DNA from 4 places in the Collibacillus ludicampi genome. Region 1 is predicted to be linked to each of the others. Evidence: riboswitches for the same ligand, from Rfam matches in the RefSeq annotation. Region 1 holds a riboswitch; each other region holds the start of a gene.

Evidence for each region. A riboswitch is a leader RNA that binds a small molecule or an ion and turns the genes downstream of it on or off. The one in region 1 is predicted to bind S-adenosylmethionine.
Region 2: it holds a riboswitch for S-adenosylmethionine, as region 1 does, so the genes downstream of both, DNHGIG_RS14205 (methionine ABC transporter ATP-binding protein) here and metH (methionine synthase) in region 1, are expected to answer to the same signal.
Region 3: it holds a riboswitch for S-adenosylmethionine, as region 1 does, so the genes downstream of both, DNHGIG_RS19220 (trans-sulfuration enzyme family protein) here and metH (methionine synthase) in region 1, are expected to answer to the same signal.
Region 4: it holds a riboswitch for S-adenosylmethionine, as region 1 does, so the genes downstream of both, DNHGIG_RS04600 (iron-containing alcohol dehydrogenase family protein) here and metH (methionine synthase) in region 1, are expected to answer to the same signal.

Annotation. Positions count from the first base shown of each region.
Region 1 is NZ_BOQE01000001.1:700,644-704,860, forward strand. Features, by position in the region: gene metH (methionine synthase) at 1-2,562, opposite strand, end outside; SAM riboswitch class I at 2,678-2,780, opposite strand; gene DNHGIG_RS03630 (NADPH-dependent FMN reductase) at 2,885-3,430, opposite strand; gene DNHGIG_RS03635 (hypothetical protein) at 3,630-4,100, shown strand.
Region 2 is NZ_BOQE01000001.1:2,803,495-2,807,711, forward strand. Features, by position in the region: gene DNHGIG_RS14195 (2-isopropylmalate synthase) at 1-64, shown strand, start outside; gene leuB (3-isopropylmalate dehydrogenase) at 218-1,324, shown strand; SAM riboswitch class I at 1,708-1,820, shown strand; gene DNHGIG_RS14205 (methionine ABC transporter ATP-binding protein) at 1,909-2,940, shown strand; gene DNHGIG_RS14210 (methionine ABC transporter permease) at 2,937-3,593, shown strand; gene DNHGIG_RS14215 (MetQ/NlpA family ABC transporter substrate-binding protein) at 3,622-4,217, shown strand, end outside.
Region 3 is NZ_BOQE01000001.1:3,802,727-3,806,943, forward strand. Features, by position in the region: partial or broken gene DNHGIG_RS19215 (cation:proton antiporter) at 1-194, opposite strand, end outside; gene DNHGIG_RS19220 (trans-sulfuration enzyme family protein) at 392-1,552, opposite strand; SAM riboswitch class I at 1,630-1,737, opposite strand; gene DNHGIG_RS19225 (M20/M25/M40 family metallo-hydrolase) at 1,766-2,923, opposite strand; gene DNHGIG_RS19230 (MFS transporter) at 3,020-4,217, shown strand, end outside.
Region 4 is NZ_BOQE01000001.1:898,513-902,729, forward strand. Features, by position in the region: gene kynA (tryptophan 2,3-dioxygenase) at 1-802, shown strand, start outside; gene DNHGIG_RS04590 (tubby C-terminal domain-like protein) at 1,043-1,582, opposite strand; gene DNHGIG_RS04595 (hypothetical protein) at 1,654-1,908, opposite strand; SAM riboswitch class I at 2,108-2,217, shown strand; gene DNHGIG_RS04600 (iron-containing alcohol dehydrogenase family protein) at 2,293-3,384, shown strand; gene DNHGIG_RS04605 (MetQ/NlpA family ABC transporter substrate-binding protein) at 3,399-4,217, shown strand, end outside.

The sequences.
Region 1 (4,217 bases):
TCCTTTGTCTTTGTCCGCATCCGCCAGATGGGCGTTCATACTTTTCCTGATCTCTTGAACCAAAAGTTCTTTCTGTTCCGGATCACTCAGCCGGTTCGCCAGTTCCAATCCTTCCATCGCATCTTTTGCGTAGAGGACGATTCCGTCATACTCAGGCGCGATTCTCGTCATCGTGAACTTGCGTGTGAGAGCCGCACCGCCGACGAATAAAGGCACATCGATCCCGGCAGCGCGCAAATCTTGTGCGGTGACAACCATTTGCTGCGCCGATTTGACAAGCAAGCCTGATAACCCGATCGCATCCGGCTTCTCTTCATGATACGCGCGAATCAGTTGTTCCGGCGGCACTTTGATCCCCAGGTTGACCACCTGATAACCATTGTTAGACAGAATGATCTCCACGAGGTTTTTCCCGATATCGTGGACATCCCCTTTGACCGTCGCCAGAAGGATCTTTCCTTTCACCGCCGTTTCCGTGCGTTCCATATACGGCTCAAGAAAAGCAACGGACGCTTTCATCACTTCCGCACTCTGCAACACCTCAGCGACGATCAGTTCATTGTCATTAAACAAGCGTCCCACTTCTTCCATGCCCGCCATCAATGGACCGTTGATGATTTCCAACGGCGAATATTTCTTCAACGCCTCCTGTAAATCATCAATCAACCCGTCTTTCGCCCCTTCGATCACATAGCGCGCAAGCCTTTCTTCCAAAGACAGCAACGAGTTATCTGCCGCTTTTTGGCTGACTTTCTTTTCCCGGTAAAACGCCGTAAACGTGGCGAGCGTTTCGGGGCTTGTACGGAACAACAGATCCTCCGCCAAGCGTCTCTCCTCTTCCGGAACGGAAGCGTAGCGCTCCAATTTCTCCGTATTCACAATCGCGTAATCCAATCCGGCACGCGTACAGTGATAGAGAAAAACGGCATTCAACACTTCACGGCCCGCGGGAGGAAGTCCAAAGGAGACGTTGCTAATGCCGAGAATCGTCTGGCATTCGGGCATCGCCTCTTTGATCAGACGAATGCCTTCCACCGTTTCCGCCGCCGAACCGATGTACGCTTCATCTCCAGTCCCCACCGGAAAGACGAGTGGATCGAAGATGATGTCTTGCGGCTGCAAACCGTATTTTTTTGTAAGCAAATCATAGGAACGTTTGGCAATCTCCAATTTCCGCTCTTTCGTGGTCGCCATGCCCGCTTCATCGATCGTACCGACGACAACTGCCGCACCAAACTGGTGAATCAGGGGAATGATTTCGGCAAACCGCTTTTCGCCGTCCTCCAGGTTAATGGAGTTGATGATCGCTTTTCCCTGGGAATACTTGAGAGCTGTCTCGATGACTTTCGCATCTGTCGAGTCGAGCATGAGAGGCACTTTCACTTTTTTGACGACGAACTGCAGAAATTTCTCCATATCGGCCAATTCATCACGATCAGGGTCGGCCAGGCAGATATCGATCACGTGCGCTCCCCGCTTCACCTGCGTCCGCGCGATTTCCGATGCCTCTTCATATTTGCCCGCTGCAATCAGTTCGCGAAACTTTTTGGAACCAATGACATTCGTGCGCTCTCCTACGAGGACCGGGCGGTTATCCGCCTCCACGTATACCGGTTCAATCCCCGAAACGGCGGGAGGATGGTTCCCCGCTTTCTTTCGAGGGGTATACTCTTTCATCGCCTCTGCAAGGGCACGAATGTGTTCCGGAGTTGTCCCGCAGCAACCTCCCGCAATATTGATCCATCCCTGTTCGGCAAAGCCGGCCATTTTTTTGGCCAACGCGGCGGGTGTTTCATGATAATGCCCATCCTCATCCGGCAAACCCGCATTCGGATAACAACTGACACCGCATCGGGCGAGATCCGACAATGTGCGCAGGTGATCGCGCATGAATTCCGGACCCGTCGCGCAGTTCAAACCTACGGACAGAGGGTGCAGATGTTCGATCGAAATGTAAAAAGCTTCGATATTTTGGCCCGCCAGTGTGGTACCCATCGGTTCGATCGTTCCTGAAATCATGATCGGGAGTTCACGATCCAACTCTTGAAAAGCTCGCCGGATTCCGATCGTCCCCGCTTTCACGTTCAACATATCCTGAGAAGTCTCCAGCAACAAGACATCGACTCCGCCCTGAATCAAGGCACGCGCCTGTTCATAATAACTTTCAACCAATTGATCGAACGTGATCCCGCCGGTAACTGACAATGTTTTCGTTGTCGGGCCCATGGATCCCGCCACAAAGCGCGGCCACTCGGGAGTGGACCATTTTCGGGCCGCTTCGACAGCCAATTTCGCCGCTGCCCGATTGATTTCCTCAGCACGCGATTGCAAATCGTACTCCGCCAAAACGACGCTCGTCGCTCCGAACGTGTTCGTTTCAATGATATCGGCTCCCGCCTCCAGATATGCCTCATGGATTTTGCGGATCACATCCGGACGGGTCAGGTTCAACATTTCATTGCAACCTTCATACTGCTCGCCGCCAAAATCTTCTGAAGACAGCGCTTCTCGTTGTATCATCGTTCCCATAGCCCCGTCCAAGACGAGGATTTTCTTTTCCATCTGTTTCTCGATTCGTGTAGGTTCGCGCACATGCCTCTCCCTTTCTTGCCACTTCCCTGTATAAGAAAACCCTCACCTGATCAAGGAGAGGGCTCAACTGTCAAAAGCGACAACTCTCCTATCTTCCAGAAACGCATTCTGCTGGAATTAGCACCGTATGAAAACACCGGTTGCTGTGGTTTCACAGGGCCAGTTCCCTCCACCACTCTGGATAGAAGTGTTCTACTATTCATATCATTGTACTCTAGTTTGACTGCCAGCGCGAATCTTGTCAAGAGAAAACGGTGAATTTCCGCTTTTGGGAAATTCACCGTTTCCTCAGTCAGAAGGTCGACCGATTTCCTCGCAAAGCTTTACCTATTTGTACGATTTGATCGACGAGAGCCGAGAGATTCTGTTTCAGCAAGGAATTCGTGATCTGGCCGTTCTCCACATACGCTTTATCGACAACCACTTGTCCGGGCATGACGAGCGCATAGAGTCCCCGCAGCACGATGCGCATATTATTGAGGGCATTGATACCGCCTTTGCCGCCACCGGCAACGGCCACGATACCTACCGGTTTATCACGGAAATGAGTGTTGCTCAAGAAATCCAACGCATTTTTTAAAGCGCCCGACATCCCATTATGATACTCGGGTGTGCAGATGATAAATGCGTCTGCTTCGAGGGCAATTTTGTGTAAATACTGTACATGGGGATCGTTGCTTTGTGCTTCATCTCCTTGAAAGATCGGCAACATATGTTCACGAACATCAAAGAGATCGACCGTTACCCCGTGGTTCGCGAGTTCCGTCCGAATGTATTCGGCTACCGTTTTTGTGTTGGCGCCTACCCTGGCGCTTCCGTTCATAACAACGACCTTCACATTTGGCACCTCACTCTTCGTCAAGTTATCAATTTTTTAAATCTTTTCCCTCTATGATACATATTCTAACTTTTCGTCCACAGAATAGCACGATCCATTCAGGAAAATTTTTATTTCATGTAGTAAGAAAAGGGATTGGCACTAGAACTTGTGACCCAATTCACTTATAATCTTACATAGAAAGACAGGGGGCTAGGATATGACGATTTCAACATGGATTTGGATTCTCATTCCAATCGCACTGCTCATCGGTTTATATATATATGCGTTTCGCCGGTTCCAAAAGCAGAAAGAGCAGTTCGACGTACAGTATAACACGTACAAAGAAACGAAGGAGATCTTCGTACTCGGGAAGAAAATCGTACGACAGCCCGTACGTGAGGAAGGACCTTTCCGTTTCTTGAAAGTCAAGACCTACCAGGTCGTGGCACGATTGATGATTTCACAGACGATCAAGGGTATCAATCGGAGTATGATGCATACGATGACGTTCACCCTTGATAAAAAAGAGTACCAAAAAATTGAGCCCAATCGAAAGTACCGGGTAGAATTGGCAGGCAACTATATCGGAAAAGTCTTCGCTCCCGCACCCGAAAAGAAAGAGAAGAAAAAAGGTACCGAGAAAGAAAAAGGCAAAGAGCAAGCACAAGAGAAAAAGAAGAAAAAATGAGCAGTTAGAAGTTGTTTAAAAAGCCACCTCAAGGTGGCCATTTTTGTTGTTATCTTCCTATGCTTCCCGCAACAAGATGACACTTAAGAGTACGACATGTATCATCGTAAAGGGACA
Region 2 (4,217 bases), 2.1 Mb from region 1:
GAAACGTGTTGATGTGCAGGGTGCAGGATATCGCCACAAAACGATGAGTGTCTCGCAAGGCTAGTCATATTCGGGAACATCGACGGGATATCTCTTGGCAGGGATAATATTTCGGAAGGTTGTATGACTTTCTGAAAGCCCCGCAAAGAGTATCCTTGTCTCAAACGAGTATTTTCTAAATATTCATAAAATAATAAAGGAAAGGTGGAAGAACAGCATGCCAAAGATTGCACTGCTGCCAGGTGACGGTATTGGTCCGGAAATCATGAAAGAAGCGGTTAAAGTCCTGGAAGCGGTGTCCGAACGGTTTCAACGTACATGCACCTATGAGGTTCTGCCGATTGGTGGTGAAGCGATTGACCGCTATGGAGACCCGCTTCCTGAGGAAACTCTTCTTGGAGTCAAATGTGTGGATGCGGTGTTACTAGGAGCTGTAGGAGGGCCAAAGTGGGATAAAGAGCCAGCCCATAGGCGACCGGAGTCTGGCTTACTCAGACTTCGCAAGGGACTCGGTGTATACGCGAATTTACGTCCAATCGTGGCATGCGACTCTTTGTTAAATGTTTCCACATTGAAGCCTGAAATTTTGCGTGGTGTCGATATTTTAATCGTACGAGAACTTACTGGCGGGATCTATTTCGGCGCAAAAGAACGACACGCAGTTGAAGACGGGGAACAGGCAACCGATATGCTTGTCTATGAAACAAAAGAGATCGAGCGTGTCGTGCGCACGGCTTTCCATCTGGCGAGTCAAAGGCGTGGCCGTCTGGCTTCTGTGGATAAAGCGAATGTACTTGAATCTTCACGTCTTTGGAGGGAGACGGTCAATCGGATCGCCCCCGAGTATCCCGATGTTAAAGTGGAACATGTGCTCGTTGATAACTGTGCGATGCAACTGATTCGTAATCCGCGGCAATTTGATGTGATCGTTACGGAAAATATGTTTGGTGACATTCTATCCGATGAGGCTGCTATGTTAACCGGTTCGATCGGTATGTTACCATCCGCTTCGTTAGGGGCTGAAGTTGATTTGTATGAGCCGATCCACGGTTCGGCTCCAGACATCGCAGGAAAGGGGATTGCGAACCCGGTAGGCATCATTCTTTCGGTCGCCATGATGCTTCGCCATTCTTTCGGCTGGGAAGATGAAGCACAGGCGATCGAGCACGCTGTGAATCATGTGTTTCAAGAAGGATATAGAACGAAAGATCTTGCATCTGATAGCAGCTATTTCTTGCATACAGAAGAGTTTGGTAATAAGGTTGTAGAGGAAATTGTAAACTTCGAGATGGATTTCCTCTTCAGGCGGTATGCGACGATTTGAATAAGGTGAAAGTCCCTTCATAACGATGTTCGTCTTCATATTTATAAGTGTAAAGATCAAATCAAGGGCAGCATGGGAGAATTCCTGTGCTGCCCTTGTCTTTCGGAAACTATCCTCTTGGTTTCTTTTGTTTACCAAAAAAGACAAGCCCAATGATCAAAAGCATAAATGCAGCAAGATTTACCGCAAAAAAGAGAAAGAACACATCGATAATCATATCTTTCCCTCACTTACAGGAAGAGTTGACTTTATGATAACCGTAATCGTATGATCTCACTCGTAAAGTGAAAAAATTTTATTGACCCATACTTGAACTCGTGATATACTCCTACCGATAATAAAACACGTCGATGTGTGGTCACAACTTGATATGGATGGAGTTTCTCTTATCCAGAGAGGCGGAGGGACTGGCCCAATGAAGCCCGGCAACCCGTTTTGTGTGGATAACACAAAACATGGTGCCAATTCCTGCGGATGTGAATCCGGCAGATGAGAGCGAACGTAGGATAGTTACGCCCTTTTCCATGCCGGAAAAGGGTTTTTTCTTGTTCAATATGAAGGGTAAGGGGAGGTACAGGATTGTATTGATAGAGCTCATCAATCTTACGAAGGAATATCGATCGGGAAAACAATCGATTACCGCTTTGAAACATATCAATCTGCAAATTCACGAGGGGGAAATCTTCGGAATCATTGGTCACTCGGGTGCGGGTAAGAGTACGTTGATCCGTTGTATCAACCTGCTTGAACGGCCAACATCCGGAGAAGTGGTTGTCGATGGCGTTAATTTGACGGCACTCTCTCCATCTGAGTTACAAGCGAAACGCCGTTCGATCGGAATGATTTTTCAACATTTTAACTTGCTTTCATCGGCAACTGTGTTCGACAATGTTGCTTTTCCATTAAGACTCGCAAAAAGGCCGAAATCTGAGATTAAAGAAAAAGTGGATCGTTTGCTGCAACTCGTAGGTCTAGAAGCGCATAGCCACAAGTATCCGGCACAGCTTTCCGGAGGGCAAAAGCAAAGGGTCGGTATCGCGCGGGCGCTCGCTAACGACCCGAAGGTTTTGCTGTGTGATGAGGCGACTTCTGCGCTCGATCCGCAGACGACACAATCTATTCTCGATCTTCTGGTTGATATTAACCGAAAACTTGGTATTACAATCGTTTTGATCACACATGAAATGCATGTCATCCGCGCGATCTGCGACCGCGTTGCGGTGATCGATGGCGGAAATATCGTTGAATTGGGTAAAGTGGCCGAAGTATTCTTGAACCCGCGTCAGGATGTGACACGCGAATTTATTGCTCAGATCATTGAAAGCGAATTTGACCGTACGATCCTGCAAGAAACCCAAAAGGCTCATCATGAAACAAATGGAAATCGTCGGGTGGTTCAAGTCTCGTTTCTTGGCGCTTCCACATATGAGCCCATTTTATCGCGTGTGACCCAAACGCACGGTGTACACTTTAATATTTTACACGGAACGATTTCCCGGATGAAAGATGTACCTTATGGCCGACTGGTTCTTGAGTTGATCGGTTCACCGGAGTTGCTCGATGTTACGATTCGAGATTTGATCGCTAATCACTTGGAGGTGGAGGTGATCGGATGATGGAAAACGTGGTTTGGAGCGAAATTCTGCAAGCTTCCTATGAGACGTTGTACATGGTCGCATTATCGACAATATTTACAGTCATCATAGGGCTACCACTAGGTATTATCTTAGTTTTGACATCGAAAGGACATCTGCTTGAGAACAGGACAGTTTACCAATTATTAGCTCTCATCGTAAACATCTTTCGTTCCATACCGTTTATCATCTTGCTGATTCTGCTGATCCCATTTACCAAATTGATCGTCGGTACATCGATTGGTGTGGATGCAGCCATTCCGCCGCTTGTTATCGGAGCGGCTCCGTTCTTCGCCCGGCTGGTGGAAACAGCGTTGAGAGAGGTGGATCGCGGGGTGATTGAAGCGGCCCAATCGATGGGGGCAACTACTTGGCAGATCATTTGGAAAGTTCTGCTCCCGGAAGCGCGTCCAGGTCTTATTGCCGGTATCACGATAACAACCGTTTCTCTCGTCGGTTACTCGGCCATGTCGGGCGTGATTGGAGGTGGCGGTCTTGGAGATCTCGCTGTGCGTTATGGTTATCAAATGTTCCAGACAGATGTCATGTTGATAACGACCGCCATCATGATTGTCATGGTACAAGTCTTTCAAACGATGGGCGATAAGCTCGTCTTAAAATATACGCGCAAATAACTTAAAAAAAGAAAGGGAGTTGTTATGTATGTTGAAGAAAAAATGGTTATTACCCGCAGCATCTCTCGTACTCGCGATGTCATTGACGGCTTGTGGCCAAGCGAAGAAAGATGAAGCCGCTCCCACAAAAGACAGCGGCAAAGAAGTGACCTTGAAGGTCGGAGCAAGCGCTGTGCCACACGCGGAAATTCTCAATTACATCAAGCCTAAATTGAAGCAAGAAGGCGTCGAATTGGATGTAAAAGTATTTAATGACTACGTACAGCCGAATATTCAGTTGAATGAAAAACAATTGGATGCAAACTTCTTCCAACACATTCCTTATCTTGAGCAATTCAATAAAGATCACAATATGAATCTTGTTGATGTTGCGAAGGTTCACATTGAACCGATGGGTGTCTACACGAAAAAGGGTGAAGATATCAAAAAGGTGAAAGATGGCGCGACGATCAGCGTGCCCAACGATGCGACAAACGAAGGACGTGCGCTGAAGTTATTGGAAAAAGCAGGAGTATTTCAGTTGGATGATACCAAAGGATACAAAGTGACGCCGAGCGATATTAAAGAGAATCCGCATCACGTTCAGATCAAGCCTTTGGAAGCTGCCATGCTGCCGCGCACAAT
Region 3 (4,217 bases), 3.1 Mb from region 1:
CCCCCATCAAAAAGAATCAGGGTGGCTACAAGGACGATGACAAATTGATTGAACGTCGATCCGACCGGTACATGAACCAAGTGGAAAAAAGGACCGATGATGATGCCCGCTAGCAGAAAGATAGCAACATCAGGAATTTTAAGAGAATCGGCCAGTTTTCCAGCCAGCATTCCCGTCAACAAAACGATAATCATTAAAAAAAGACTCTGATGAACGATCTGCAAAGCTTCCGATTCGATATTAATATACCTCCTTTTTTATAACTTGGAAAAATTCGTGTGCCGAGCGTAGGGTACCCCCGCAAGGCGTTTGCACTTTGGAGAGAAAACTCGGCGGTGTCTACCCGAATGTATCATATGTTCGACCCGATTCACAAGCAGATGTCAATTGCTCAAGATCTTTCCAGAACGGAACCGGAGACGGTCAATGCGTGATCCAGATCCGAAATGATATCTTCATGATGTTCGATTCCTACGGAGAAACGCAATAGACGGTTCGTCACTCCTAAAGAATTGCGAATCTCTTCCGGGATGTCAAAATGAGTCTGTCGGGCTGGATACGTGATCAGAGATTCTACCCCACCTAGACTTTCGGCGAATGTAACCAGTCGAACTGCAGAAAGAATGTGTTCGACAAGGCGTTCATCCACCACATCGAATGACAGCATTCCTCCAAAGCCCTTGCTCTGTTTCTTTTGTACATCATACCCGGGGTGAGTTTCGAGCCCTGGATAATAAACTTTTTCCACAAGTGGATGTTGAGACAGCCATTGAGCCACGCGCCAAGCATTTTCTTGATGACGTTCCATACGCAAAGCAAGTGTTTTGATCCCCCGCAGCAATAGCCAACAATCCTGAGGTCCCAAAACGGCACCGATTGAATTTTGCAAGAAATACAACCGTTCCGCCAACTCCGGATCTCGGGCAACCACCAATCCTGCAAGGACATCGTTATGACCTCCAAGATACTTTGTAGCTGAATGGACGACAAGATCTGCTCCCCAATCAAGAGGTCTTTGCAAATAGGGAGTCATAAACGTATTATCCACAATCGAGAGAATATTATGCCTCTTTGCAAAACGGCAAAGTTCTTGCAAATCGGTAATTTTCATTGTCGGATTTGTTGGGGTTTCCACAAACACCGCTTTTGTTGAAGGCAAGAGCGAAGCCTCCACCGCGTTCAGATCCGATGTATCTATATAAGTGGCTTCTAATCCATATGAACGAAATACTTGCTCCAATAACCGATACGTACCTCCGTACAAGTCATTGGAAACAATCAGGTGATCACCGGGACGAAAAAGAGTGAACACACAGGAAACAGCTGCCATTCCGGAAGCGAAGGCAAATCCCCGGCACCCACCTTCCAGTTCCGCTATCGCTTCTTCCAAAACTTTCCGAGTTGGATTTAAGGTGCGCGTATAATCAAAACCGGTACTTTGTCCTAAAGAGGGATGAGCAAATGTCGTGGAATGATGAATAGGAAAAGAGATCGCACCCGTTACGGGATCCTTGCGATTTCCGACTTGCGCTAATAATGTGTCCATTCTCATCGTGATCAACTCTCCTTCAAACATAAAATAAAAAAGTCTTTCTCCTAAGAGAAAGACTACGGTTTCCAGAACGGAATCTCTTATCTCTCAGGATGGTAATCCTGCAGGAATTGGCACCGCTGCATCGAAAGATGCCGGTTGCCGGGCTTCATCGGGCCAGTCCCTCCGCCAACTCTGGATAAGAATCAGAATCTATTCAATTTATGTTATATTTTACTTTACAGTCTTCCTGTTCGTCAAGAGATATTTCCCAAAAAGAATGTCTATGATCATACCAATCATTAGCTTCACTGGAAAAATATAAGCCATCCATTTGTCCACAACATGAAAGGATTGGGAGTGGGTATGACCTCTTGTACCGCCGATGAGCGGTTGAATGGTCGGGATGCGTCTCGCTACATTCCCTAGATCAGTCGCTCCTTGTATCACAGGACGAATCATGACCGCATCTTTACCGAGCAGTCGTGTAATCTGCTGTGAAGCAAGATCGGTTAATACACTGTCTTGGGAGAAAGGAGCATATCCGTTTTCTTTTTCTATATGAAACCGGAAAAAAACCTGTCGAATCGAGTTTCTCAGTTGTTGTATCAACCTTTCCTGGATAACTTCGTCGTAAGAAGTTTCAAAAATATACAATACTATCTCAATCGCCCCATCCCCTCCTTTTTCGCTCAGCACAACACGCCGTTGTCCATCCGCCTGCACAAGTCGAATCCATTCTTGCAGATGTTGATGGATCTGGCACCATGCGCGAAATCGTGAACCTTGGTATTCACAAATCAGCCGCAGAAGCCAAAAACCCTCCGTTTGAAAACCTACAATCACCCGTCGTTCAGGGAGATCATCAGCGAGATGTACGGATATAACCGCATCGATATCATCAAATAATCCTCTCTGCAGGAAATCCAGCTTTCCTGACCAATCCATAATTCGTCGTTCTAGCAAAAGCTTTTTGCGGTATTCGCTTTCCTCATATTCTTCTGCAGGACATGCGAGAAACCGCACCTCTCCTCCTGCCCAATGCATGATGCCACAGTTCGCCAAAATCATGGCTGTTGCCGCCATCGTAGAAATTTGCATATGATGCCCGCATAAATGTCCGTTCTCCAGCCCATCCAGATCCGCCGTAACGGCTATGCGAGGGCCTGGGCGTCCTGTATATAAGGATGCAGCGACACCGGTGACTGCGATACCCCATTTCACATCTAGATTAGGGATATGTTTAAAGTAGTCCGCGAGCATACGGCTCGTTTGAAATTCCGAAAAACCTGTCTCCGGCGTATTTTGAAATTGCTCTGCAAGCCTGATGATTTCATGTCCCCTGTTTTCCACCTCTAACCAAAGGTGTTCTTTCCAATTTGTGGTAACCATTTCCACCTCCACAGGTCGTTTCTTCTCCTCTACAAGTCTTGCCAGTCATAGCGTTTATGAAATCGCGCAAAATATCCCTATGAAAGGAGCGATCGTATGAGTGAAACGGACACAAAGCAAACAGAGCGAGCCAAAACAACTTTGTCTGTTTGGCCTGTCATTGCACTTTCACTCGTGCCACTGATTATGGTATTAGGCAATTCGATGCTCATACCGATCCTGCCTACCATGCAAGAACAACTTCACATCAGCAAATTACAAGTCAGTCTCGTCATCACCTTGTTTTCCGTTCCTGCTGGCATCATTATACCATTTGCAGGATACTTGTCTGACCGTTATGGAAGAAAAAACGTGATCATACCTTCCTTGGTTCTGTATGCGCTTGGGGGACTGGTGGCGGGTCTTTCCGCATGGTTATCAAAAAACCCATACTGGATGATTATGTTAGGAAGAGTTCTTCAGGGCGCAGGCGCCGCAGGGACAGCTCCGATCACGATGGCACTCATCAGCGATATTTTTAAAGGGGATCAACGCAGCAAGGTACTGGGTATCAATGAAGCGGCAAACGGATTGGGTAAAGTATTGTCCCCCATACTCGGCGTTCTCGTCGCAATGATCGTCTGGTATGCCGCTTTTTTTACATTCCCCATTCTCTGCAGCCTTTCTGTTCTCCTCTTATGGTTCTTAATCAAAGAACCTGCGATGCAGGGTGAACCTCAACCATTTTCACAGTATATGCAAACACTCAAAATCATTTTTAAGAGGGAATGGAAATGGTTACTTACCGCTTATTTCGCTGGAGCGTGCGCTTTGTTCATTCTATTTGGTGTACTTTTTTATTTGTCTCAACTTCTTGAAGAACAATATCGTATCGATGGGATCCCCAAAGGCGGAATCCTTGCCGTTCCATTGCTAGCTATGGCAAGTACATCTTATATCACAGGAATAAAAATCAAAAAACGATTTGGTCTTATGAAATGGCTTGTCGTAACAGGTTTTTTCCTGCTTGCAGGCTCTCTCGCATCTGCCGCTTTCTTTCGTAATCCTTATGTTTTGCTTTTCTTTCTCGTCATTTCCGGGATCGGTACGGGTCTTACACTCCCTTGCCTGAACACATTGATAACATCGGCTGTCTCCAAAGAAGAAAGGGGTATCGTCACTTCCTTTTATGGTGCCGTACGTTTTTTTGGCGTCGCATTCGGCCCTCCCATTTTTACATGGTTAATTGATGTTTCTCGCGTTTTCATGTTCCTAACAGTTTCCGGGCTGGCACTACTCGTCGGACTTCTCTCCA
Region 4 (4,217 bases), 200 kb from region 1:
TCATACCGATTTTCAGAACCGAATGACGTATGGTGAATACTTGTGCCTGGACAAAATCTTATCCAGCCAAAAACGGTTATCCGGTCACCATGATGAAATGCTCTTTATCATCATCCATCAAGTAAGCGAACTTTGGATGAAATTAATTTTGCATGAGATAAAAGCCGCGACTGATTCGATCCAGAAAGGTAATCTTTCTGCCGCTTTTAAAATGCTGGCCCGGGTCTCCAAAATTCAATCGCAAATCATTGAGTCTTGGGATGTTCTATCCACGCTGACACCTACCGAATATATGGAGTTTCGCGACAAATTGGGGCAAGCATCCGGATTTCAATCTTACCAATACAGGATGATCGAGTTTGCATTAGGATATAAAACCCATCATATCCTTGAAATTTACAAAAAAGACCAGGAATTATACGATCGGTTAAACGAAGCATTGCATGCACCCAGTCTATACGACGTATCGATACAAGCACTGTCAAAAGCAGGATTTGAAATTCATCCACGTGTACTGCATAGAGATTATACCCAACCTTACGAAGCGGATCCCAGTGTAGAAGCAGCCTGGCTTACAGTCTATCGGGATGTCGAAACGTACTGGGATCTCTATGAATTAGCGGAGAAATTGGTCGATATAGAAGACTGGCTGCAACAGTGGCGTTTTCGCCATATGAAAACCGTTGAGCGAATCATCGGTTTCAAGATGGGAACAGGCGGTTCATCAGGGGTGAATTATCTCAAAAAAGTTCTCGATCAACGTTTCTTCCCTGAGCTATGGGTTTTGCGTACCAAATTATGAAATTGGTTTGTAATTGCAATAAATAATTCATAAAAATGTGATAATTGTGAGGAGGGGATTCAAATGCCAAGGTTGGTCTATCCCCTCCGTATGTATCAACGCTGTCATCAAATGACCGCTTCTCTCTTACACCAGGTGGAAGTTACGATTCTGTTTTTGATAATCTCACGCCCATTGATTTCATTTAAAAATCGCCTTACTTTGCGTGATTCATCTCTATATGCATATCCCTTCGCTACCTCAATGCTTAACTCTCAACAATAAGTAAATGCATGCGACCTCATAGATCGTTAACGATTCATTGAAAATGGTTACGTCTATGCTCGTAAACTTCGTAATACTTTCATAGGAAGCAGTCGCCAAGATTTGCTTTGTCTCCATATCCGTGAAACGGACGATCTTTTCTCCGATATCTCGCATGACCATGATCTTATGATTGAGACCTTCATATACAATCCGCTCATTTGTCTTGATTACAGTCTTGTTATTGATTTCGGATGTCTTTACCCTTCCGGCTTCATCTGTAATTTCCAGTCTCCATTTATCCCTAATTAAAGATTTGAAGTTGAATAATTCCATAATATCAATACGCGTTTTTCCATGGATATCCCTAGCTTGTACATTGAAAATTAGATGATCGAATATTAAATCGATGAACCAATGCCACTTATATTTGAAATACCGCTGCATCTCACCAACCTTATTCCCATCTTCATCAAGCAAATCGATCGTGCGTAAGCTCAATTTCCATAGCGGTATTTTAAATCTGTACTTCTTCACTGGATGCTCCCTCAACCCCATATTTTTGATGTAGGTACCTATTCTTCGATACCTAGAAAAGCGAATCATTTCTATCGCCCGATATATTTTGCGATTTCTCCCGAACATCCTAATTCATCGAATACTTTTGACAAATGTTCAAATGAAATGCTATTCCATCCTAATTGATGAGTAGGAATTCTGATCTGCAGCTGATTTCCCTTGACCCTCATTTCTAGGTGAATGTCTGGACCGGTTATTTGAGCGATCCGTTGATCTTTGCGATCTTTCTTTATGGTAATTGTACGATCTCCAAGAAAAATATCTTTGATGATTTTATCGAACATGAAAACTCATCTCCCTTTTTGTGTATGATCGATACATCTTATATTAGACAGAGAGTAATATTTTTCCTTTGAAAAAATTATCTTATCACTTCCCGTACCGATCCGTATCCCATTCCATTTATAAAAACACTTGACGATAAATGAACATGGATATATAATCCATAATAATTCAATATGGTTACTATGAATATTACGGATTCTCTTATCCAGAGTGGTGGAGGGACTGGCCCGATGAAACCCGGCAACCAACCGTGAATGATACGGTCAGGTGCTAATTCCTGCAAAACGTAATGTTTTGAAAGATAAGAGAGTAGGAGTTACGAGTTAACGCCTCTCTGAATCTTTCAGGAGGCGTTTTTCATTTCAAAGGAGGGATGATTATTGATGATTACAGTTAGATCGGGACCTGACAGCTATATTTGTCAACCGGGCATTTTAGAACAAATCGATCGGTTATTAAATACATACCGATTTCAAAAAGGTTTGCTAATAACCGGAGAAAAGTCCTGGGAAGCTTCTAAATCTTATTTCCCGCACAAGACCAATTTTGAATTTTGGATAGAAAAGTATCATGGCGAGTGCTCTGACAGTGAAATAAATCGGTTGACAAACAAAGCAGAAGAGTTTAAGTCACACGTCGTCATTGGCGTAGGTGGTGGCAAAGTATTGGATCTGGCAAAATCGGTGGCAAACCGGTCCGGTCTTCCGGCTATTTTGATTCCCACCCTCGCCTCCACATGTGCAGCATGGACACCGCTTAGCGTCATATATAACGATGAAGGACAGTATATCCGGTTTGATGTTTTTCCGAAAGGAACTCTGCTTGTTCTGGTAGAGCCTGAGATTTTATTGAATGCGCCTCTTTCAACATTGCGTGCAGGAATTGGCGATACACTTGCCAAGTGGTACGAGGCGGAGGCTTTAACGAGAACATTAACGAACAAACCGATGGCCGTACAAATGGCAATTAAATCCGCAGAATTATGTAAAGATGTTTTATTGAAAGACGGCTTTGAGGCTATACAGGCAGCGCAACGAAAAACGTTAAACCCTGCGTTCCTTCGAGTGGTTGAAAGCATTGTGATGATTGGCGGAATGGTAGGAGGGTTTGGTGACAAATATGGCAGAATTGCCGGCGCTCATTCTGTCCATAATGCGCTTACACATATTTATGAGACACATCACTTGTTGCACGGTGAAAAGGTGGCATACGGCATTCTGGTACAACTGGCTCTCGAAAAAAAATTTACTGAAATCAACCGATTAGTGGACTTTTATAAATTGATTCATCTTCCATACTGTCTGAAAGATTTGGGGATTCACCCTGGTGATCAAAACTGCATACAGTTGATTGCACAATATACGCTCGCAAAGGGAGAATCGATCCATTATATGGACGAGTCTTACAATGAATCTGATCTGATAGAGGCTATAAACGAACTTGAAGAGATCATATTTCAACATGCAAAAAGATAAGGGGGATTTTCAACATGAAAAAAGGGAAACTATTTCTATCTATCGCGATGATTCTTACATCTTTTTTATCAGGTTGCGGTCAACAGTCGAGCGGAGAGTCAAATAAGCTTAGTGATAACAAACTGGTGATTGGGGTGACTGCGGGACCGCATGAACAAATTATGGAAAAAGTAAAAGAAGTGGCAAAGAAAGATGGGCTGGATATAGAAATCAAAGTGTTTAATGATTATGTAATGCCCAACATCGCTCTATCGGAAAAAGAATTGGACGCAAACAGCTTCCAAACAAAGCCCTATCTCGAGCAGTTTAAGAAAGACCGACATCTCGATCTTGTTGATGTGTTTAATACCGTGACATTCCCAATGGGGATCTATTCTAACAAGATTAAGAATATCAAGGATATACCTAATGGAGCGAAACTCGGTGTTCCAAACGATCCTGTGAACGAAGAGCGAGCCCTCCAATTATTCGAAAAAGCGGGAGTCATTAAGATGAAACAGGATAACACAGGAAATCATTTGACGCCAAAGAATATTGTGGAAAATCCGAAAAATGTGCAGTTTGTGGAACTGGAAGCATCCCAAATTCCGCGTCAGTTAGATGAACTGACAGCTGCCGCGATCAACACGAACTTTGCCATCGAGCATGGTTTCTTGCCTTCTCGAGATGCCATTTTTATGGAAGGTAAAGATTCACCCTATGTGAACTTGGTGGCTGTCCGTACGGAAAACAAAAATGATCCGGTCATTAAGAAACTTGAAAAAGCTTATCATTCGCCAGAAGTCAAAGCGTTTATCGAAAAGCAATTCAAGGGATCTGTGATTCCGTCCTGG